Regions from separate parts of the Pantoea sp. C1E2 genome, predicted to be linked through region 3. Evidence: predicted binding sites of a transcription regulator. Region 3 holds the regulator's gene; each other region holds the start of a gene.
What was found. Region 3 encodes Fur, which represses iron uptake genes when iron is present. Its sites were predicted from a motif close to ATAATAATGAGAACNACTATCAA; they were not measured.
Positions count from the first base shown of each region.

Region 1: a site for Fur is predicted at 3,458-3,480, ahead of exbB (tol-pal system-associated acyl-CoA thioesterase). Genes of this name have one in related genera too.
Region 2: a site for Fur is predicted at 3,661-3,683, ahead of fepD (Fe(3+)-siderophore ABC transporter permease). Genes of this name have one in related genera too.
Region 4: a site for Fur is predicted at 2,445-2,467, ahead of fes (enterochelin esterase). Genes of this name have one in related genera too.

Region 1 is NZ_JBSZHT010000002.1:3,904,463-3,909,949, forward strand. It holds gene ACXI0A_RS18505 (spore coat protein U domain-containing protein) at 1-553, shown strand, start outside; gene tcuC (tricarballylate/proton symporter TcuC) at 709-2,031, opposite strand; gene exbD (TonB system transport protein ExbD) at 2,214-2,636, opposite strand; gene exbB (tol-pal system-associated acyl-CoA thioesterase) at 2,642-3,370, opposite strand; gene ACXI0A_RS18525 (TRAP transporter substrate-binding protein DctP) at 3,724-4,698, shown strand; gene ACXI0A_RS18530 (TRAP transporter small permease subunit) at 4,748-5,254, shown strand; gene ACXI0A_RS18535 (TRAP transporter large permease subunit) at 5,270-5,487, shown strand, end outside.
Region 2 is NZ_JBSZHT010000002.1:808,489-813,975, reverse strand. It holds gene ACXI0A_RS03960 (amino acid adenylation domain-containing protein) at 1-788, shown strand, start outside; gene ACXI0A_RS03955 (ATP-binding cassette domain-containing protein) at 851-1,648, opposite strand; gene fepG (iron-enterobactin ABC transporter permease) at 1,645-2,628, opposite strand; gene fepD (Fe(3+)-siderophore ABC transporter permease) at 2,625-3,614, opposite strand; gene entS (enterobactin transporter EntS) at 3,754-5,004, shown strand; gene fepB (Fe2+-enterobactin ABC transporter substrate-binding protein) at 4,999-5,487, opposite strand, start outside.
Region 3 is NZ_JBSZHT010000002.1:1,500,031-1,505,517, forward strand. It holds gene nagE (N-acetylglucosamine-specific PTS transporter subunit IIBC) at 1-23, shown strand, start outside; gene glnS (glutamine--tRNA ligase) at 175-1,842, shown strand; gene ACXI0A_RS07295 (hypothetical protein) at 2,078-2,473, shown strand; gene fur (ferric iron uptake transcriptional regulator) at 2,535-2,984, opposite strand; gene fldA (flavodoxin FldA) at 3,339-3,869, opposite strand; gene ybfE (LexA regulated protein) at 4,005-4,280, opposite strand; gene ybfF (esterase) at 4,449-5,213, opposite strand; gene seqA (replication initiation negative regulator SeqA) at 5,462-5,487, shown strand, end outside.
Region 4 is NZ_JBSZHT010000004.1:409,964-415,450, forward strand. It holds gene ACXI0A_RS23460 (TonB-dependent siderophore receptor) at 62-2,248, opposite strand; gene fes (enterochelin esterase) at 2,525-3,880, shown strand; gene ACXI0A_RS23470 (MbtH family protein) at 3,873-4,094, shown strand; gene ACXI0A_RS23475 (amino acid adenylation domain-containing protein) at 4,149-5,487, shown strand, end outside.

The DNA.
Region 1 (5,487 bases), 2.4 Mb from region 3:
CACGGGGCAAACTGTCGCAGCAGGCACTTACACAACCCTGATTACGCTTCTGGTCAGTTATAAAATATGTGTGGGAACCAGTGCGCTGGGTCTTTGTCTGGGCACCACACAAACACAGCTCAACGTGGCTAAAACATTCACTGTGACATTAGTTTTAACCAATGACTGCACCACCATCACCGCCCCGAACGTGAGTTTTGGCAGCGCACCTCTGGTGGGGAGTTTCTCCACAGTGCAGCAGACCATCAACGTGGTGTGTTCAAAAGGCAGCACCTACACCGTGGGGTTGAGTAACGGAAGCTACTACAGCGGCACCACGCGCCAGATGGCCAGCGGTACCAACCGGCTGGCGTATGACATCTACAAAGGCACCACTACCACATCACGCTGGGGGCCGACCGGCACCGATCGCTGGAGCAGCACCACCTCGACGTCACTCAACGCAGATACCCTGACGCGCAACTTCACCTATACGGCGCAGATTCTGACTTCGCAGAATACGCCAGCGGCGGGGAGTTACACGGACAGCGTGGTGGTGGATCTGTCGTTTTAGGCAGGGCAGTGGCGACGATGTAATTTGTTAAAAGGCTCGATGACTGAGTTTCACCACCCCATATATAAATAAAAAGCTGCCCCTACAGAGAAGGGGCAGCTATATTCGAATCGCTTCTTAACGGGCTGGTATGAGACCCGCTGCCAGCCAGGGCGTTACAACGATACTCCCACCGGCGTGCCGCCATGGCGCGACTGATACTGTTTCACCATGCGGCCGATCAACAGCGTACCGATCAATCCGCACACTGCCGCAAATGACAACCACACGCCGGGCATCGCTTTATCACCGGTGGCATGGATCAGGTAGCTTGAAATCGCTGGCGTAAAACCACCAAACAGCGCGGTCGCCAGACTGTACGCCAGTGAGAAACCGGTGGCGCGCACTTCAGCCGGCATAATTTCCGCCAGGTAAACCACCATCGCCCCGTTATAGCTGGCATACAGGAACGATAACCACAGCTCCGCTTCCACCAGATGCGCAAAGGTCGGCGATCCCACCAGCCAGTGCAACACTGGCCAGGTGGTCAGAATCATCAGAATAGTAAAGGTGATCAGCAGCGGACGGCGTCCAATCCGGTCTGACAGTGAACCCATCACCGGCAACCAAATCAGGTTAGAGATGCCGACGAACAGCGTTACCATAAAGCTCTGTTCGTCGCTCATCATCAGCACGGTTTTGCCAAAAGTCGGTGTGAAGGCGGTGATCATGTAGAACATCACCGTGGTGGTCACCACCATTAGCATCCCCGCCAGCACCAATGCCCAGTTTTCACCAACCGAGCGCATAATCTGTCCCATGGAAGGATGCTGCTTGCGCTTGCTGAACGCTTCGGTTTCTTCCAGCATGCGGCGAATCCAGAACAGGAACGGCACAATCATACAACCGACAACGAACGGAATACGCCAGCCCCACTCGGTAACCGCATCCTTCGCCAGCAGATGGTTGAGACCGAGGCCGAGCAGCGCCGCGAAGATCACTGCAACCTGCTGGCTACCGGACTGCCAGCTGACGTAAAAACCTTTGCGTCCTTTTGGTGCCACTTCTGACAGATACACCGACACACCGCCAAGCTCCACGCCTGCTGAGAAGCCCTGTAGCAAACGACCGAGCAGGATCAGAATCGGCGCGGCAGCACCCAATGTGGCGTAGCCAGGAACCAGTGCGATGGTGAGCGTACCCACGGCCATTAATCCCAGCGTGAGCAACAGCCCCTTACGGCGACCGTGATGGTCGATGTAGGCACCGAGAATAATCGCGCCGAGTGGACGCATCAGGAAGCCCGCGCCAAAGGTCATCAGCGTGAGCATCAGGGAAGCAAAGGGGTCATCTCCGGGGAAAAAGGTTTTGGCAATCGCCGTGGCGTAATAGCCAAACACCATGAAATCGTACATCTCAAGAAAGTTACCGCTGGTAACGCTAAAGATGGTTTTGGCACCGCCTTGCGATGGCTTTTGTAAAGACTGACTCGCGCTCATATTGTCCTTCCTGGGTTTTTCTTCCGTTGTAGCGGGTTGCGCCAGGAATAGATGTGATCAGCTTCACCATTGCAGTTTACAAAAATAAGACCAAAAGTAACAAAAAATTAACATCGGCAGCGCGGGCAAATAAAAAAGGGCCGCTAGTGATAGCGGCCCTTGTAAGCAATCAAACGGGTGAATTACTTCTTCACCGATTCCATGCCCATCAAACCAATCTTCAGATAACCCGCTTCACGTAACTGATCCATCACGCTCATCAGGGTCTCATAATCCACAGACTTATCCGCCTGGAAGAAGATGGTAGTGTCTTTCTTGCCTTCGGTCTGCGCCGTCAGCGCATTCACCAGCGTCTCTTTGGTGACCGCATCGTTGCCGATGTAGATCTGCTTATCTTCTTTGATAGACAGATAAACCGGTTTTTCCGGACGCGGCTGCGGTGCGCTGGAAGACGCAGGCAGGTTAACGCGCACATCCACCGTGGCTAATGGCGCGGCGACCATAAAGATGATCAGCAGAACCAACATGACGTCGATAAACGGCGTCACGTTGATTTCATGCATTTCGCCATCGCCTACCGAGTCATCGTTTAAACGCATCGCCATAATACTTATCCTACGCGCAGTTTCTGTGCCGCCGCCGGACGGGTCGCTTCTTTCGCGGTGTCCACATTGCCGAGATCCAGATCGCGACTCTGCAGCAGCATCACCTGCGCCGCAACATCACCCAAAGAGGCTTTGTAGCTGGCAATCATGCGTGCGAAGACGTTGTAGATAACAACAGCAGGGATAGCGGCAACCAGACCAATCGCGGTCGCCAGCAACGCTTCTGCGATGCCCGGCGCAACTACCGCGAGGTTGGTGGTCTGCGTTTTAGCGATACCGATAAAGCTGTTCATGATGCCCCACACGGTTCCAAACAGACCGATGAAGGGAGCAACAGAACCGATGGTAGCGAGGAAGCCATTCCCGCGACCGGCATGACGGCTGAATGCCGCAACACGACGATCAAGGCGGAAGCTGGTACGTTCCTTAATACCATCAAGGTCTTCGGCACCCGCTGAGAGTTCCAGCTCGTTCTGCGCATCGTTCAGCAACACCGCACTGTGGCTATTGCTTTTAAAGCTTTCGGCGGCGCGGTAAGCATCGTTAAGCGAACGCGCTTCGCCCAGCGCTTGCTGCTCGCGTTTCAGGCGACGTTTCGCCCCGCTCAGCTCAGCAAACTTGCCGAAGAAAATCGCCCAGGTGACAACGGAGGCCAATAACAGGCCAATCATCACGACTTTTACCACGATATCGGCATGCTGATACATGCCCCAAACGGAAAGGTCCGTTTGCATCAAATCACTGGCTACCACGCTGCGTCTCCAACTTCTGTTGCACAGTTCACGATTGAAGCGCGGATCATAGCAAAAAAATTGACCGAAGTGATAGTAGTTCTCATTACTATTTACAAACGATTAATGCCTCAATTTCCAACAATCTTTGGGGGTTTTATGGATACGGCAGCTGATGTTTTACAAATGTGACCTTAATTGAAAATTTATTAAAACATCGTTTCAAAATGTGACGCATTTCATTCAATCAACATTTGACCACTTTTTCGCCAGCGCAATTTCACTATTCTGAGCCAGCCCTTCCCGATTGTGGTGTGCCTTACACCTCTGATGATCATCAAGCTGGAGCAATAATAATGACACCTAAAAAACGACTCACGATTGCAATCTCTTCTCTGGTTATGCTGCTGGCGAGTAGCGCTCATGCCAAAGTGTTAAAAGTCGCGGAAGTTCAGCCCGCCGGTTATCCCACCGTGGTTGCTCTGCAACATATGGGCGATAAGTTGAAAGAGGCGACACAAGGACGACTTGAGCTGAAGGTGTATGCCGGGGGCGTGCTGGGCGATGAGGATCAAACGTTGCAACAGGTTCAGCTTGGCGCGATTGATATGATTCGCGTCTCGCTAGCCCCGGTTACCACCATCGCCCCTGAAACCAGCGTCTTAACCCTGCCCTATGTTTTCCGTGATGAAGACCACATGCACAAAGTGCTGGATGGCGATGTCGGCAAACAGATTGTTGAGAAATTTGATAACGATCCCCGCACGCGCATGGTGTTCCTCGGCTGGACCGACGCGGGCACACGCAGCATGATCACCAAAAAACCCATCACCAAACCCGAAGATTTGCAGGGAATGAAAATTCGCGTGCAAAACAGTGCCATCTCGCTCGCCACCCTGAAAGCGATGGGTGCCAATCCTGTAGCGATGGGCGTCAGCGAAGTGTTTAGCGCCATGCAAACCGGCGTGGTCGATGGTACGGAGAATAATCCACCGACCTTTGTCGCCCACAACTACCTGCCCGTGGCGAAGTATTACACCCTGAGCGGCCACTTTATTCAGCCGGAGATGATCCTATTCTCCAAAGCCTCATGGGGGCGGCTCTCTGCTGAAGATCAGGCGCTGCTGAAGAAACTCGGCAAAGAAGCGCAGGACGAAGAGCGCCAGCTGTGGGCCACTTACACCGCACAGTCGGTAGAGAAGATGAAAGCCGGCGGCGTGACATTCCAGGACACCAACCGCGATTACTTTATGAAAGCCACACAGCCGGTGCGCGACCAGTTTGGTGGCAATTATCAGGATCTGATGAAACAGATTGCTGATGTGAAATAACCCCCTCAGCGCCGCGCGATCGCGTGGCGCCTTGCTCAGGTAACGAAGCATGAATGCATATTCCCGTTTGATGGATGGGCTCTATCTGTTGTGCATGGGCATTGCCGCGGTAGCGCTGTTGATTATGGTCACGGTGATACCGATCGGTATTTTTGCGCGCTATGTGCTGAACGGCGCCCTGTCATGGCCAGAACCGGTCGCCATTGTTTGCATGATCATCTTTACCTTTATTGGTGCGCCCGTCGGGCTGCGGGCCGGCACACATATTTGTGTCTCCATGGTGACCGATCGCCTGTCCGAAGCAGGGCAAAAATGGGCGCAACGGCTGTGTAACCTGCTACTGATCGCGGTGTGCTTAATCCTGCTGCAGGCCAGCTACAGCTTGTGCGAGGCCATGTGGGTTCAACCACTGGCGGCCTTACCCTCCGTAACGTATGGGGAGATGTACCTGCCCATTCCCATCGGCGCGCTGTTTACGCTGCTGTTTGTGATCGAGCGAATACTGAATGGCGATCAAAGCCAGCGTCCGCTGGTGATGCTTGGCGGCACACACTAAATTCGGAGCACTAAAATGGATGCTTTCATTCTGGTAGGTAGTTTGGTGTTGCTGCTGTTGGTCGGCTTTCCAGTGGCCTTTGCCGTGGGATTTGCCGCCTTTATTGGTGCCTGGTGGATTGATTTGCCACTGGAAGCCGTGGTGATTCAGGTCACCAACGGCGTTAACAAATTCTCACTCCTCACCATTCCATTCTTCATTCTGGCCGGGGCGATCATGGCCGAGGGAGGGAT
Region 2 (5,487 bases), 690 kb from region 3:
CGGTGGAAAAACTCGCCCGGTTATTGAGCGACACACAATCGCATCAGCAGGCAGGTTTTGAAGCCGTACTGCCGCTGCGTCAGGGCAACGGCCCCACGCTGTTCTGCTTCCATCCGGCGTCGGGTTTTGCCTGGCAGTTCAGCATTCTGCAGCGCTATCTCGATCAGCGCTGGTCACTGGTGGGGATTCAGTCGCCCGATACCCAGAGCCCGCTGAATCAAAGCGCGCATCTCGACGAAGTGTGTGATGCGCATCTGCAAACCTTACGTAAAGTGCAGCCACACGGACCGTACTTCTTCCTCGGCTATTCGCTGGGCGGCACGCTGGCGCAGGGCATTGCGGCGCGGCTGGAAGCGGCAGGTGAAGAGGTGGCCTTCCTCGGCCTGCTCGATACCTGGCCGCCGGAAACGCAGAACTGGGATGAGAAACGCGGTGAGAATGTGCTGGATCCGGCGGTGCTGGAAGAGGTGAATCGCGAGCGTGAACAGTTTATCGCTGCCCAGCGCCACCAGGCGGGCGAAGAGATGCGCGCGATGTTCGATACCATCGAAGCCAACTACGCCAGTTCGGTGCGCTTGCTGGCCACCGCGCGCAGTGCGCGTTTCAATGGTCGCGCCACGCTGTTCCTTGCTGAGCAGACGCAGCAACCCGGTCAGGATGCGCGTCGCGCCTGGGCACCGTATGTCGGTGAGTTAGAGGTATGGCCGATGGATTGTGCTCATGTGGAGATTATTTCTCCGCAGATGTTTGAGCAGATAGGACCGTTGTTGCAGCGGATATTAGGCTAAGCAGCACCAGGTACGCATTAATGCGTACCTGGATTGTAGGGGCGGCATTTATGCTGCCCTGATTACCTTCCCCGCCCCAGCGGCACGATCATTGGCGTATGCGCCACCGGGTCTTCCACAATCACGCAGCGTAAGCCATACACCTGTTCTATCAATTCGGGCGTCACGATCTCTGCGGGCTTACCTTCAGCAACAATCTTGCCGTGGCGCATGGCGATCAAATGGGTGGCATAACGGCACGCGTGGTTGAGATCGTGCAGCACCACTACCAGCGTGCGGCCATGCTGCTGATTCAACTCCTGCATCAGTTCCAGCAGTTCAATCTGATGGGTGATATCCAGCCAGGTGGTCGGCTCATCCAGCAATAACAGCGGGGTTTGTTGCGCCAGCACCATGGCAATCCATACGCGCTGACGCTGTCCGCCGGATAAGGTATCCACCGGTTGCTGTGCCAAATCCGCCACGCCGGTTGCCCGCATCGCGCTTCTCACCGCCTCTTCATCTTCGCTGCGCCAGCGGCCAAACAGCGCTTGATGCGGATAACGCCCACGCGCCACCAGCTCGGTGACGCTGATGCCCGCTGGCGCGTTAGAACTTTGTGGCAGCAGCCCGAGCCGCCGCGCCACCTCTTTGGTCGGGTAACGCGCTATCGCTTCACCATCCAGATACACCTCGCCCTTCAGCGGGGTGTTAAGACGGCTCAGGGTGCGCAGCAGAGTAGATTTACCGCAGGCGTTTGGGCCGATAATCACCGTCAGCTCCCCTTCAGGGATGGCCACCGACAGGTTTTCTGCCACCACTTTCTTGTCGTAGCCGAGCGTCAGGCCTTCGCCATACAGCCGTGAAGGGATATCGATCATTGGCGTCGCGCCTCCCGCACCAGTAACGCAATCAGATAAAGTCCACCGAGGCTGACGGTAATCACGCCAACCGGTAATTGATAAGGCAGGAACAGATGTTGCGCGGCAAAATCAGCCGCAATCAATAACAGCGCGCCACACAGCGCCGCCAGCAACAGCGCACCTTTCTCGCCGCCGCCGAGTCGACGTGCAATCTGCGGCGCCAGCAGCGCGACAAAGGAGATCGGCCCCACCAGCGCAGTGGACGCCGCCGTCAACACCACACCAATCAGCATCAGCAGCAGCCGACTGCGCTCCACCGGCACGCCGAGCGCACTGGCGGTATCATCGCCCATTTCCAGCAAACGCATGCGGCGGGTCAGCAACACCATCAGCAACAGCGACAGCAGCAATACGCCAATCACCGGTGGCGTTTTCGCCCAGGTGATACCGTTAAGCGATCCGGCACTCCACAATCCGGCGCTGAGCGCGGATTCCAGCGAAGCACTGATAATCAGCCAGGCATTCAGCGCCATCAGCAAGGCGCGCACACTGATGCCGACAATAATCAGGCGGAAAGTTTCAACGCCGTTACGCCAGGCAAACAGGTACACCAGCGCTGCGGTGCCGATACCGCCGACCAACGCTGCCCCCGTCATAGCAGCGATGCCCTGATTGAACAGCACCAGTGCCACCAGCACGCCACTGTAGGCACCGGTGTTGAAACCAAGAATATCCGGGCTGCCGAGCGGGTTACGCAGCAGTGACTGGAAAATCGCGCCGCTGACGCCCAGTGCCGCGCCAATCAGCAGCGCCATCAGCACGCGTGGCAGTCGCCATTCTAAAACGATGAGTTTGACATTGCTGGCACCTTGCCCGGCCAGCACCTGCCAGAATTGCTCAGCCCCAATCGGCAATGCGCCTCGCGTCATAGCCAGATACGCCAGCAGCGCGCAGCCGAGCAACAACCACGTCGTATGTAACCCAACCCGACGCGTCATAGTGCACCTCGCCCAAGTTTACGGCGCACCAGCACAATCAGCACCGGCGCACCTAACATCGCCGTGACGATGGAGACGCGCAGCTCACCCGCCACCAGCAGACGCCCGAGAATATCCGCCGCCAGCAGCAAAATCGGGGTAATGATCGCCGTGGCGGGCAGCATCCAGCGGTGATCGTTGCCGACCATCCAGCGTGCAAAATGCGGCGTCATCAGCCCGATAAAAGCGATGGGGCCTACCGCAGCCGTTGCCGCACCACACAGCAATGCAATCGCCACTAAACCCAGCAGTTGCGTGCGCGCCACCCGCGTGCCCAGCGCGGTCGCCATATCGCCGCCCATGCTCAAACTGTTCAACGCCTGCGACAAATAGAGTGCCACGACGCTACCGATCAGCACGGCAGGGAACAACGTGCGCAACACGGTGAAATTGCGGATATCCAGCGAGCCGCTGTGCCAGAAACGCAGATGGTCATAGATATCGGGATTGAGCAGCGACAGGCCGGATGTCAGCCCATCCAGCACCGCGCCCAGCGCCACGCCGGCTAACGTCAGGCGTACCGGATTGACTCGCCCGCCGCCAATTGCGCCCGTCATCGCCACCAGTAATGACGCCAGCAGTGCACCGGTAAACGCGAAGCCGAGCCAGTCGAGGGGAGAATCCGCACCAAACAGTGCGATGCCAATGACCACCGCAAACCCGGCCCCCGCATTGACGCCGAGAATACCCGGATCGGCCAGCGGATTGCGCGTCAGGCTCTGCATCAGCGCGCCCGCTAACCCAAGGGCCACACCGGCAAGCAATCCGGCCAGGGTGCGCGGCAGGCGTGCATCACGCACAATCACGCACTCAGCGCTATTACAGCTTGAGGTAAGAGAATGATAAACATCGGGAAAGGGTATCGATTTTGCCCCCAGCATTAAGCTGAGCGCGATGAGGAGCAAGAGCAGAATCCCTGAGCCTGCTAATGCACGGATCTGGCGCATCGTTCTAAACCTTCACTGTTCAACGTCGTCGCATGCGCAACGCAATTTGATAATGGTTATCGTTATTACTCGCGTTTGCCTATGTTACCATGACTCGCCTCGCGGACGATGAGGAAAATTGGTGCACAAAGGCGAACAAATGAACAAATCTTCCCACTTTATCGATCTCTCCCTGCTGAAAACCCATGCGGCGTTCCGCGCGGTATTTATTGCCCGTTTCATCTCGATTGTCGCGCTCGGTATGCTGGCCGTGGCGGTGCCGGTGCAGATTCAGCAGATGACACAATCCCCGCTGCTGGTGGGATTGGCGGTCACCCTTGCCGCATCCGGTATGTTTATCGGTCTGCTGACCGGCGGCGTGCTAGCCGATCGCTACGAACGCAAAAAACTGATTCTGATTGCCCGCTCGACCTGTGGATTGGGCTTTATTGCGCTGGCAATCAATGCCGCGCTGCCACATCCCTCGCTCATCGCGGTGTATCTGCTGGGATTCTGGGATGGCTTCTTTGGCGCGATTGGCGTCACCGCGCTGCTTGCCGCAACGCCAGCGCTGGTCGGTCGCGAAAACATTATGCAGGCTGGGGCGATCACCATGCTGACGGTGCGCTTTGGTTCCATCCTCTCGCCGGCCATCGCAGGACTGGTGATTGCGCACGGTAGCGTGGTGTGGAACTACGGTCTAACCGCGTTTGGCACGCTGATTACCGTGCTGACGCTGCTGAAATTACCGCAACTGCCGCCACCGCCTCAGCCGCGTGAACATCCGCTGAAGTCGCTGGCCGCCGGAGTGCAGTTCCTGTTTGCCAGCCCGATTGTCGGTATGGTGGCACTGATAGGCGCGCTGGTCACTTTAGCCAGCGCGATTCGCGTGCTCTATCCCGCTCTCGCACCACATTGGTCAGTGAGTGCTAACCAGCTTGGTATGCTTTACGCAGCTGTGCCGCTCGGTGCCGCAATAGGTGCGTTTACCAGCGGTAAACTTAAGCATGCAGCCCGACCGGGACAGCTGGTGCTGGGCAGTGCGGTGGCCGCCTTTATCGCGCTGGGATTATTCAGTCTGATGCCCAACCTGCCGCTGGCGCTGCTGTGTCTGGTGGCATTTGGCTATTTCAGCGCCATTAACAGTCTCGTGCAGTACGCGATGATTCAACTGCTGACGCCTGACCATCTGCTAGGCCGCATCAACGGCTTGTGGACCGCGCAAAATGTCACCGGGGATGCGATTGGTGCGGCGATGATTGGTGCCATGGGATCGTGGTTATTGCCGCCACAGGCCGCCGCCGCGTTTGGTTTTGCGGCAGCGCTGTTGGGCATGGTGATGTGGTGCGTGATGGGCCGTTTACGTCGTTATGCGCCGCCAGCCCCTGAGCTGGCGGAGCAGGCATCATGATTTAACGAACAGCTTTTCCAGACGCGCCAGCAGATTGCTGGCGCTGTAGTAATCCAGACGGAACGAATCAACGCCAAGCGGGAACACCTGCTTATCCTTGACCGCCGCGTTTTGCGCGAGGAACGGATTGCCGATCACCGACTGCGTAGTTTTATCGTCAGCCGCAAACAGCAGGAAGGTTTTACCGGTTAAACCGCTCGCAACGTTCTCACCCGACAGCTGAATAATGTCCTTACGCTGTCCCATGCTGTGGCCCTGCTGCACGCTGGCAGGCGGCGTGGCGAGCGTAAAGCCAAGCTGCTCCAGCAATTTTCCCTGCGCTGACTCCGTGGTCCACACGTTGACGGCACGCCCATCACCGTTCCACACCATCGCTGAAACCGGCTGCGGCGGCAGAGTGATGGCTTTCTTCAACGCCGCTTCACGATCGTCAAAAGCTTTCACACGCTGTGCCGCCTGCGCTTCGTGGCCGGTTGCCTGGCC
Region 3 (5,487 bases):
CGCTGTATGAAGTGAAAAACTAAGTCCTTGTGATTTAGTCAGAAGGCAGGAAGCAATTCCTGCCTTTTTTGTTTTAAAACGACCAACAAACGGTTGTTTCCCTCCTGCGCTTTGTGGATCATACTCCGTTACTTCGTGGTACAAATCACCCGCTATTGTTTTGAGGATTTTGAGATGAGTGAGGCTGAAGCCCGCCCAACGAACTTTATTCGTCAGATCATCGACGAAGACTTGGCGAGCGGTAAGCACAGCAGTGTGCATACCCGTTTCCCGCCTGAGCCCAATGGTTACCTGCATATTGGCCATGCGAAATCTATCTGCCTGAACTTTGGTATCGCCCAAGATTATCAAGGACAGTGCAACCTGCGTTTTGACGACACTAACCCGGTGAAAGAAGACCTGGAGTTCGTTGAATCCATCAAGCGTGACGTGCAATGGCTGGGCTTTGAGTGGAGCGGCAACATTCGTTACTCCTCAGACTACTTCGACCAACTGTTTAATTACGCCGTTGAGCTGATCAATAAAGGTCTGGCTTACGTTGATGAGTTGTCGGCGGAAGAGATCCGTGAATATCGCGGCACTCTGACTGCGCCTGGCAAAAACAGCCCGTACCGCGATCGCAGCGTGGAAGAGAACTTAGCGCTGTTCCAGAAAATGCGTGATGGCGGTTTTGAAGAAGGTAAAGCCTGTCTGCGTGCCAAAATCGACATGGCATCCAGCTTCATCGTGATGCGTGATCCGGTGCTGTACCGCATTAAGTTTGCCGATCACCATCAGACCGGTAACAAGTGGTGCATCTACCCGATGTACGACTTTACACATTGCATTTCGGATGCGATCGAAGGCATTACGCACTCACTGTGTACGCTGGAGTTCCAGGACAACCGTCGTCTGTACGACTGGGTGCTGGATAATATCACCATTCCTCAGCATCCGCGTCAGTACGAATTCTCGCGTCTGAATCTGGAATACGCGGTGATGTCGAAGCGTAAGCTGACGCAGCTGGTCACCGAGAAAGTGGTGGAAGGCTGGGACGATCCGCGCATGCTGACCGTTTCCGGTCTGCGTCGTCGTGGTTACAGCGCGGCTTCCATTCGTGAGTTCTGCCGCCGTATCGGCGTGACCAAGCAGGACAACATCGTTGAGATGGCGTCGCTGGAATCCTGTATTCGTGACGATCTCAATGAAAACGCCCCGCGTGCGATGGCCGTGCTTGATCCGCTGAAAGTGGTGATCGAAAACCTGCCAGCCGGTCATGAAGAAACGCTGACCATGCCTAATCATCCGAATAAACCGGAGATGGGCACGCGTGAAGTACCTTTCAGCCGCGAAGTGTGGATTGATCGTGCTGACTTCCGTGAAGAAGCCAACAAGCAGTACAAGCGCCTGGTGCTGGGTAAAGAAGTGCGTCTGCGTAATGCTTACGTGATTCGCGCGGAGCGCATAGCGAAAGATGAAGAGGGTAATATCACCTGCATCTACGCCACCTGTGATGTGGACACGCTGAGTAAAGATCCGGCAGACGGCCGCAAAGTGAAAGGGGTTATCCATTGGGTTTCTGCCATTCACGCGCTGCCTGCGGAGTTCCGTCTTTACGATCGCCTGTTCAGCGTGCCAAATCCGGCCGCGGCTGAGGATTTCCTGACCACCATCAACCCAAATTCGCTGGAAATCAAACAGGGCTTCGTCGAGTCTGGTCTGCGAGATGCAGCGGTAACGGCTGCGTATCAATTTGAACGCGAAGGCTACTTCTGTGCCGATAGCGTTTATTCGCAGCCCGGTAAGCCGGTGTTTAACCGTACGGTGGGGCTACGCGATACCTTCGCGAAAATTGGCGAGTAATGTCATTCGTCGATAGCACAATATGATCATGAAAGGGCGAGCAATCGCCCTTTTTTATTGCCTGTAATCCGCCCTGGGCAATCAATTATGCTGAAGGCGGTAAAGTGTGCTTATTGTCTCATTTTGCGACAATTCTGACTTTAGCAAAATTAACCCATTTGCGAGTGTGAAAAATTGTATTTCAGGTAGGCTATGCGCTCTCAACAGAGCTCTGCGGGTTATCAAAGGAAAAAAAATGACAAGTCTCGCCCTGGAAGCTAAGCATAGCGTGGTGGTATTACATCAGCTTATTGAACGTGTTTTTAACCAGGCAGAAGGCAGTGATGACAGCATGGAACTGCTTTTGTCATACTTTCACCCGGATTTCAAAATGGTCACCCCGCTGGGTAAGCAGCTGGATCTGAATGAGACAGAAGTGCTGTTTCGCAAACTGCACGGTCAGCGGGAAGGAATGCGCATTGCCACCAGCGAGCATGTCATCATTTCGCAACAGAGTGATGAAGTGACGATTCAATATCGTGAGTTACAAATGTTGAACGGCACCAATCAAACGCGCATTTCTCTGGCTGTACTGGATTGCAGCACTACCATTCCCCGCTGGCGTTATCTGCACGAAACCTTTATCGCTTGATAACAGGCATAAAAAAACCGGTGACAAGCACCGGTTTTTTTATATTGCATAGCACACTCAATTACTTATCGTGGAGCGTATCGTCTTCGCGGCAGTCTCCCAGTGCACAGTGACCGTACAAGTACAGGCTGTGGTTGCTGAGTTTGATGCCATGGCGAGTAGCAATCTCACGCTGACGCGTTTCGATTGATTCATCGCTAAATTCGATCACTTTGCCACAATCCAGGCAGATCAAGTGGTCATGATGATGTTGCTGAGTCAGTTCGAATACGGATTTTCCGCCTTCGAAGTTATGACGGGTGACGATACCCGCGTCATCAAATTGGTTAAGAACGCGATATACCGTTGCCAGGCCAATCTCTTCGCCCATATCGATCAGGCGCTTATACAAATCTTCCGCACTGACGTGATGGGACTCGGGGCCAGGTCCCTGAAGCACTTCCAAAATTTTCAATCTTGGCAGAGTGACTTTCAGGCCAGCCTTCTTCAATGCGGAGTTGTTGTCAGTCATTCGGATATTGTCCTGTTACTTTGCATGTCACTTACGGCGCAGGGGCCTTGAATGTTTAGGTCACGCGTATTCTCATTTGCGTCTCATTATAGAACTCAAGCAGTGAAATGAAAACCAGGGTGTCGCGCAAATCAACAAAATTCGTAAGGATAAATATCGCTACGTTAGCGCGTAACAGTGTGGTTTGGATTTCCATTTCACTCAGCCTCAGTCAACAATCAGAGGAATAAGCGGATGACCATTGCGGGTATTCTACAGATTTGCGGGGAAAAGTTAAAAAACCCTGACTATTATTTTTATAGGAAATTCCTTTGCCCCAATGTGAGCCAGCGCTCACATTGGGGCGGCGAGGCATCAGGCTTCGATGATCTCTTTTAACTGCAGTTCATCAAAAATCTGCTTCACCCAGGCGTCAACACGTTCATTGGTCAGCTCAGGTTGACGATCTTCGTCAATCGCCAGGCCGAGGAAGTGTTTGTCGTCTGCCAGACCTTTTGAGGCTTCAAAGTGATAGCCCTCGGTAGGCCAGTGTCCGACAATCACCGCGCCGTTTGGCTCAATGATGTCGCGAATCGTGCCCATCGCATCACAGAAGTACTCTGCATAATCTTCCTGGTCGCCACAGCCAAACAGTGCCACCAGTTTGCCGTTGAAGTCGATCTCTTCCAGAGTAGGGAAGAAGTCATCCCAGTCACACTGTGCTTCGCCGTAATACCAGGTAGGAATGCCCAGCAGCAGGATGTCGAACGCTGCGAGATCTTCTTTGGTGCTCTTAGCAATGTCATGCACTTCGGCGACATCTTTACCCAGTTGTTTCTGGATCATTTTTGCAATGTTTTCAGTGTTGCCGGTATCGCTGCCGAAGAAAATGCCTACGATTGCCATGGGTTAAGTAACCTCTTAAAGCCTGATTGTGAGAGTAAGTCAATTGACTGCACATGTTAGCGAATGATAGCAGACCGTTGAAAAGGGCGGAACGAGTAAAGCCTGAACTTTGTGTTCCTGCGTGCGGTCAGCGCGCTAAGACAGTTTGAGTTGTGCCAGCAGCATTTGTTCAATCAATTCGCTGCGGCTGATGTTTTGTTGCTCGGCCAGCGTATTCAAGGCGTCAACCGCCTCGCTGGACATTTTCAGCTCGACACGACGCAGCCCCCGCACTTTATCGCGCTTGAGCTGGTTACGTTTGTTGATACGCAACTGTTCGTCACGTGTCAGCAGGCTGGTTTTAGGGCGACCGGGACGCCGCTCGTCTGCAAAAAGATCAAGCGTGGTACGGTCTGTCTGTTCTTTTGCCATGATTTGTGAAACTGAGTGGGCGCGAACGGCGGAAAGGCGCTGCGCGATTTATACATTATCGGCCCGACCGCGGTGAAAAAATCATCCGCGGCAAATTTTTAGCGCGACATCATACTTCAGCGCACTCTGTGACGCCAACCCTAAACCGTAAACGGCAAGCTTTTGCTTTTACAGGTTAAAAAAGCGGCGAACTGCGCGCAATACTGCATCAGGTTTTTCAGCGTGCACCCAATGACCGGCACCGCTGATGACGTGCGCATGCGCCTGCGGGAACTGGCGCAACAGTGCATCGCGGTGCTGATTGTCGAGGTAAGGGGAGTCGCCACCGCGAATAAACAATGCGGGATGTGGCCAGACCGGAACCTCTTCCCAGCCAGAAATGGTGGTGTAGTGGTCCCACAGCACCGGCACATTAAAGCGCCATTCGCCGTCCACGAAAGACTTGAGAATAAACTGAATCACCCCCTCTTCAGCGACATGTTGACGCATCACTTCCGCCGCTTCACTGCGACGCGCCACGCCTGCAGCAGTGACCGCACGAATGCCGGCAAAGATCTCATCGTGACGACGAGTTTGATAATCCACGGGGGCGATATCAATCAGCACCATCTTCTCGATACGTTCCGGTGCCACCGCACTCAGTGCCATGGCGATCTTACCGCCCATCGAGTGGCCTATCACGCCGGCACGTTCTATCTGATGTGCATCCAGCGTCTCCACGATATCTTGTGCCATAGCATGATAATTCATCACCTCACTGCGCTCAGATAAACCATGGTTGCGCACGTCCACTTGCAACGTGGGGCGAGCATCTCGTACGCCGCGCGCCAACACGCCAAGGTTATCCAGGCTGCCAAAAAGGCCATGAATTAACAGAATAGGGGGAGCTTCAGGGGTAGATTGTTCAGTTTGCAGACGGGCGTTCAAAATCATGGCTAAAGTTCTTACGGTTGTGACCTTGGCTTAGGGTATCATGGATTCACCTGTCCAGGAGCCAGCCGGCCAGGCATTAGGGCATATTCCGACTTTTGCCCTGAAACGACGCCAGCGCTATCGGCTGCCACGGATTTAACTTTATAATCCTTATGTTAGAGCCCGCTCACGTTTTGCACTGCTCGATTTTGCTAAGGCCGTTGCAATAATGCGTGGTTCTGTCATTTGCCAGAATTGTACGGAATAAGATGAAAACGATTGAAGTTGACGAAGA
Region 4 (5,487 bases), on a different contig from region 3:
AGCACGGAATGCAAATGGCTAAAATCAGGGCGCCCGTAAGGGACGCCCTACCTTCTCGCGATTACCAGCTGTAGCTGACAGAGGCCACAATCGAACGACCGCTGCCGTAGAAGCACGCGCTGGTGTTGCTGCATGAGGCAACATAGTGCTTGTCGGCCACGTTGTTCACGTTCAACTGCAGCGTGGTGCCACGCAGTGAGTTAGCCGCTTCGCCCAGCTCATATTTCGCCATCACGTCATAAAGCGTGTAGTGCGGAACCTTGTCCTGACCAATGGAATCCGCCCAGGCTGTGCCGGTGTAACGTACACCGCTGCCGAGCGTCAGACCGTTTAGCGCACCATCGAGGAAGCTGTAGCTACCCCAGGCAGATGCGGCATGACGCGGAATGCTGGAAGGCGTTTTACCGACCTGCGCCGCGGTGTTGCTCTCTTTGGTTTCCGCATCGGTAAAGGTATAAGCCGCCATCACCTTAATTTCAGGGGTGATTTGCGCGTGCGCTTCCGTCTCAATACCTTTGGACTTCACCTTACCGATCTGCTCGTTGTAACCCAGTTCGCTGTTGTAAGAGGTGATGTTTTTCTGCGTGATATCAAACGCGGAAACGGTGAACACCGCATCCCAACCCACTGGCTGATATTTGATACCGATTTCCGTCTGCTCGCCGGTGGTTGGTGCGAATGGATCGCTGCCTGGCGCACCGGTGCTCAGGTTCGGTTCGAACGAGGTACTGTAGCTGACATACGGCGATAGGCCGTTATCAAAGGCATACAACAGACCGGCACGGCCGGTGAACTTGCTGTCATTTTGCTGGGTGGTGGTGTTCTCAATGCGGTCCTGCGTGCGCACTTCTGACCAGTCCTGGCGACCCGACAGCAGCAGATTCCATTGATTCCATTCCAGCTGATCCTGCAAATACACGCCAACCTGATCGAGCTTTTTGCGCGTACTGGTGTTCAACGCCAGATCGCTCTCATTGATCGTCACGCTGGTCGGATTCGCCCAATCGAGGATGTATTGGTCACCGCTGTCGCGCCACAGTTTGTTATCGACATCGCTCCATTTGTAATCCAGCCCACCCAATACGGTATGCGCAACGTTACCCGTATCGAATGTCGCTTTCACCTGGTTATCAATGCCCAGTTCTTTGGACTTGATTTTGTCATGCTGCGGACGACGGTTGATAGAGTGATCGTTATCGGCATCAAAGGTATAGACCAGATATTTGTACGACTCATCCATGTTGCTGTAACGCATATTCTGCGTGAAGCTGATGTTGTCGTTGAAGTTGTGCTCAAAGATGTAGCCAACCGAGGTCTGCTCGCGTTTCGCTTCGTTAAAGCTCGGGTCGCTGACGTTGAAATCGTAAGGAATGTAGCCCGCGCTGGTGTTAAACAGCGTGCCGTTAGCTGGCAGGAAGTTACGATATCCAGCCTTTGGCTCGTTCTGATACATGGTCAGCAGGGTGAAACTGGTGTCCGCGTTTGGCAGCCAGGTTAGCGCTGGAGCAATCGCCATGCGCTGCTGCTTGTTATCTTTCACGAACTCATGTCTGGTGCTGGCGATGCCGTTGAGACGATAAAACAGCGTGTTGTCGTCATTCAGTTTGCCGCCGAAATCAAACGCCGCTTCGCCCAGATGCTGATTACCGGTGCTGAGCTGAACTTTATGAATGCTCTGCGCGGTTGGGCGCTTGCTGGTCATCGCGATGATGCCGCCGGGGTTCACCTGGCCATACAACACCGATGCAGGGCCATGAATCATCTCCACACGCTCCAGCAACCACGGATCGATCTGCCCCGCCGCGCCAGCCTGGCCGGATAAGCCATAGCTCAATCCATCGAGGAATTTCGGTGCATAGCGGAAACCACGCGCGATGATCTCATCGTTACGGTTTGAGTTACCACGATAGTTGGTCAGCACGCCGCTGGTGTAGCTCAGAGCATCTGCTACCGACGGTGCAGCCTGATCGTCCATCTGCTGACGCGTAATCACCGAAATCGATTGCGGAGTTTTACGCAGTGGCGTTGAGGTTTTGGTCCCCGCAGCACTCTCTTTCGCCACATAGCCTTGCAGCGGAGACGTCACGCTTTCACGCGTATCCGCATTCACGGTGATGGTCTCTTCTGCCGCCACGCTGAAGGTAGCAGGTGCCACCAGCAGAATTGAGGCCAGTGAAAGGTGAAGACGGGAGAATCTGAACGGAAGTGCCACAGCAGGTATTGCTAAATTTTTTGCTTTAACGGACATAGTTGCCATCTCTATTTCAAACTGCCTTGTCGATGAAATAATCCGTCCACTCCCCTCCACCCAACGGCGAAAGCTGTAACGGATTGAAATATAACTTCCTCTTGCAAAACGCGGCCCTGAATCCCCGTTAAACATCCATCTCAGAATAATCATCTGAAAAATAGGGGATTAATTCGGCGCAAAAATAGTATTGCAAATGTAAATCGTTATCAATAGCATTTGCATTACGTTTATTAATGTAAAGTCTTTGAAGAAAATGTGGAGAGAGGTTGCAGAATGTTTCTCAGCGACGCAGAACAAATGACGCCAATCTGGTTGCCCGCTGGAACAGTTACCCAGTGGTTGCATCAGCACGATTTCGGCAGCCATCGCTGGTGGGAACAGCTGCAAACGGCGGGTACACCAGTGATTGAACATCAGCCGGGTGGAGAAACCCGTATGCATTTCTTCTGGCGAGATCCCGAAGGCCGTTCCGAGCTATCTGCTACTAAAAAAGTTTATGTCGATATAAACGGCGTTACTGACCATCACAGCCAGGCTCCCGAATCCCTTGTTCGCGTGGGCAATAGCGATGTCTGGCATTGGTCGACGCAGATCGAGTCTGACTGGCGCGGCAGCTACAGCCTGATTCCGGTGACGGATGAGCACCTGCCCCCGCTGTTCTGCGGCAGTGACGAAACCTGCCGGGTGCTGCAACGAAAGTGGTGGATATCGCTGATGCCGCTGGCGATCCCCGACATGCTGAATCCTTCACCCCCGTTTCTGAGCAGCCGCCGCTTTGCGCTGAGTAATGCGCATATGCCAGACGCGCCCGATCAATCCGCCTGGCAACAGCTGGATGCCGGTTTAGCGGAAACCTGGCCGGATGGACTGCAAACCTTGCAGTGGCACAGCGATCTGCTCAACGTCACGCGTAACGTCTGGCTTTACACCACTGGAAATACCGCGCAACCGGATCAGCGCCCGCTGGCGATTCTCCTGGATGGGCAAAACTGGGTGTACGGACAACCGATTTTCAGCGCCCTCGATCAGGTCACCGATGCAGGTGAACTGCCGCCTGCCTGCTGGTTGTTTATCGACGTGATCGATAGCCAGCATCGCGAGGTCGAACTGCCCTGCAACGAAACCTTCTGGCAGGCGGTACAACAGGAACTGTTGCCGCTGGCTCGCCAGCATGCTGCGTTCAGCAACGATGCCAGCCGCACGCTAGTGGCAGGCCAAAGCTACGGAGGCCTCGCCGCGCTCTATGCCGGACTGCACTGGCCACAGCGTTTTGGCCGCATCCTCACACAATCCGGCTCGTTCTGGTGGCCGCACCTGCAATACATCCGCGATTACGCCAACCGTGAACAGCACGCTCCGGGTCTGTTGTTGCAGCGTCTGCAGGACAACGCCCTGCCCGTCGGCAAGCTGAAGATTTTTCAGGAAGTCGGCGATCGCGAGCAGGACATGCTTTTCGTGAATCAACAAATACGTCCCGCGCTGGAAGCCGCCGGACACGAACTGTATTTCCGCTGCTACGCCGGAGGGCACGACGCGCTGTGCTGGCGCGGCGGCTTGATCGACGGCTGCCGCTGGCTGCTGGCCGATCTTCTCTCTGACCCAACCTCAAAAGGTAACCACCATGTCTGAACAACAAAATCCGTTTGATAACGACGCGCTCGATTTTCTGGTGCTGATCAATGCGCGTCAGCAGTACAGCCTGTGGCCGGCATTTGCTCAGGTGCCGGCGGGCTGGCAAAACGTGGCGGGACCGCTGCCCCGTGCCGCAGCGATTGAGTACATCGAAACACACTGGCAGGACATGCGACCAGCGACGCAACAGACGTCGTCCAGCGCACATTAAATTTTCAGTTTTTAACTTTTTCTTTTTTCGATTTTTTTAGACGGGAACATTCCTTTGGCATCGTTAATCACGCATTCACCTGCGTATCCTTTGGTGGCGGCTCAGCCCGGCATCTGGATCGCTGACGCTATTGCGCAGCAGCGCAATCAATTTACCGTGGCGCACTACAGCGTGCTGCACGGCGACATTAACCGCGCTGCGTTGGACAGCGCCATCCGCCAGACCATGGCAGAAGCCGACACCGTGCAGGCACGCTTTGGCCTTGATGAAAACGGTCATCCCGCGCAGTGGTTTGATGCGCAGGCACTGGTGCTGCCGGAGTGGCATGACTTCAGCCAGCGCGCGGACGCCACCGGTCAGGCGCATAAACTCATGCAGGCCGATCTGCGCGCCGAACTGGCCGCTGACGGTGATAAGCCGCTGTATCGACATGTATTAATGTGCGTGGGTGATGGCAGCTGGTGGTGGTATCAGCGTTATCACCATCTGCTGGTTGATGGCTTTAGTTTCGAAGCGCTGACGCAACGGGTGGCAGCTATCTATGCCGAACTGTGCCGTGGTGAGGAACCCTCACCTTCACCCTTCACGTCGTTTAGCGAGGTGATCGATGAGTATCAGCAATGGCAGGATTCCCCGGCGTTTTCCCGTTCCGCCAGCCATTGGCAAACCTATGCGGCTGAACTGCCCGAAACCTTAACGCTCTCCAGTGAAAGCGTACCGGGTGCCGACGAACGCCCAATCAGCTGCTACGTAGCGCTACCCGAGTTGGCAACATTGTGCCAGCACGCTGCGTTCCAGGATTGCAGCGAAGGCGATATCGTCAGTGCTCTGCTGGTGGCCTATCTGGCACGCATTAGCGACACTTCGCGCTTATCGATTGGCTTTCCGTTTATGCGCCGCATGGGCTCGGCGGCACTGACGGCGTTAGGGCCGGTGGTTAATGTGCTGCCGCTGATCTTCAATATCCCTCATCACACCGATTTAACCGCGCTGGTGCAGCAGGTGCAGGCGGAAATCCGCAAAGCACGCCGTCACCAGCGCTATGAAGCCGAGCAACTCCGTCGCGATTTGGGTTTGGTCGGCAGCAATCAACAACTTTACGGGCCGGTGATTAACGTCAAGGTCTACCATGATGATCTGCAATTCGATGGCATTCCGGCGGCGACCCACACCTTAGCCATGGGCCCGGTCGACGATATCGAGTTTGAAGTGGGCTTCCGTGATGGCACATTGCAGTTAACGCTGGTGGCTAACCCTGCGCGCTACGATACGCAAATGTTACAGCGTCACGCCGACCGTATTCGTCATCTGCTCGCGCAGTTCGCTGCACAACCCGAAGCCACTCTGGATACGCTGGCGATCATTGCTCCTGACGAACAGGCTGATTTACAGC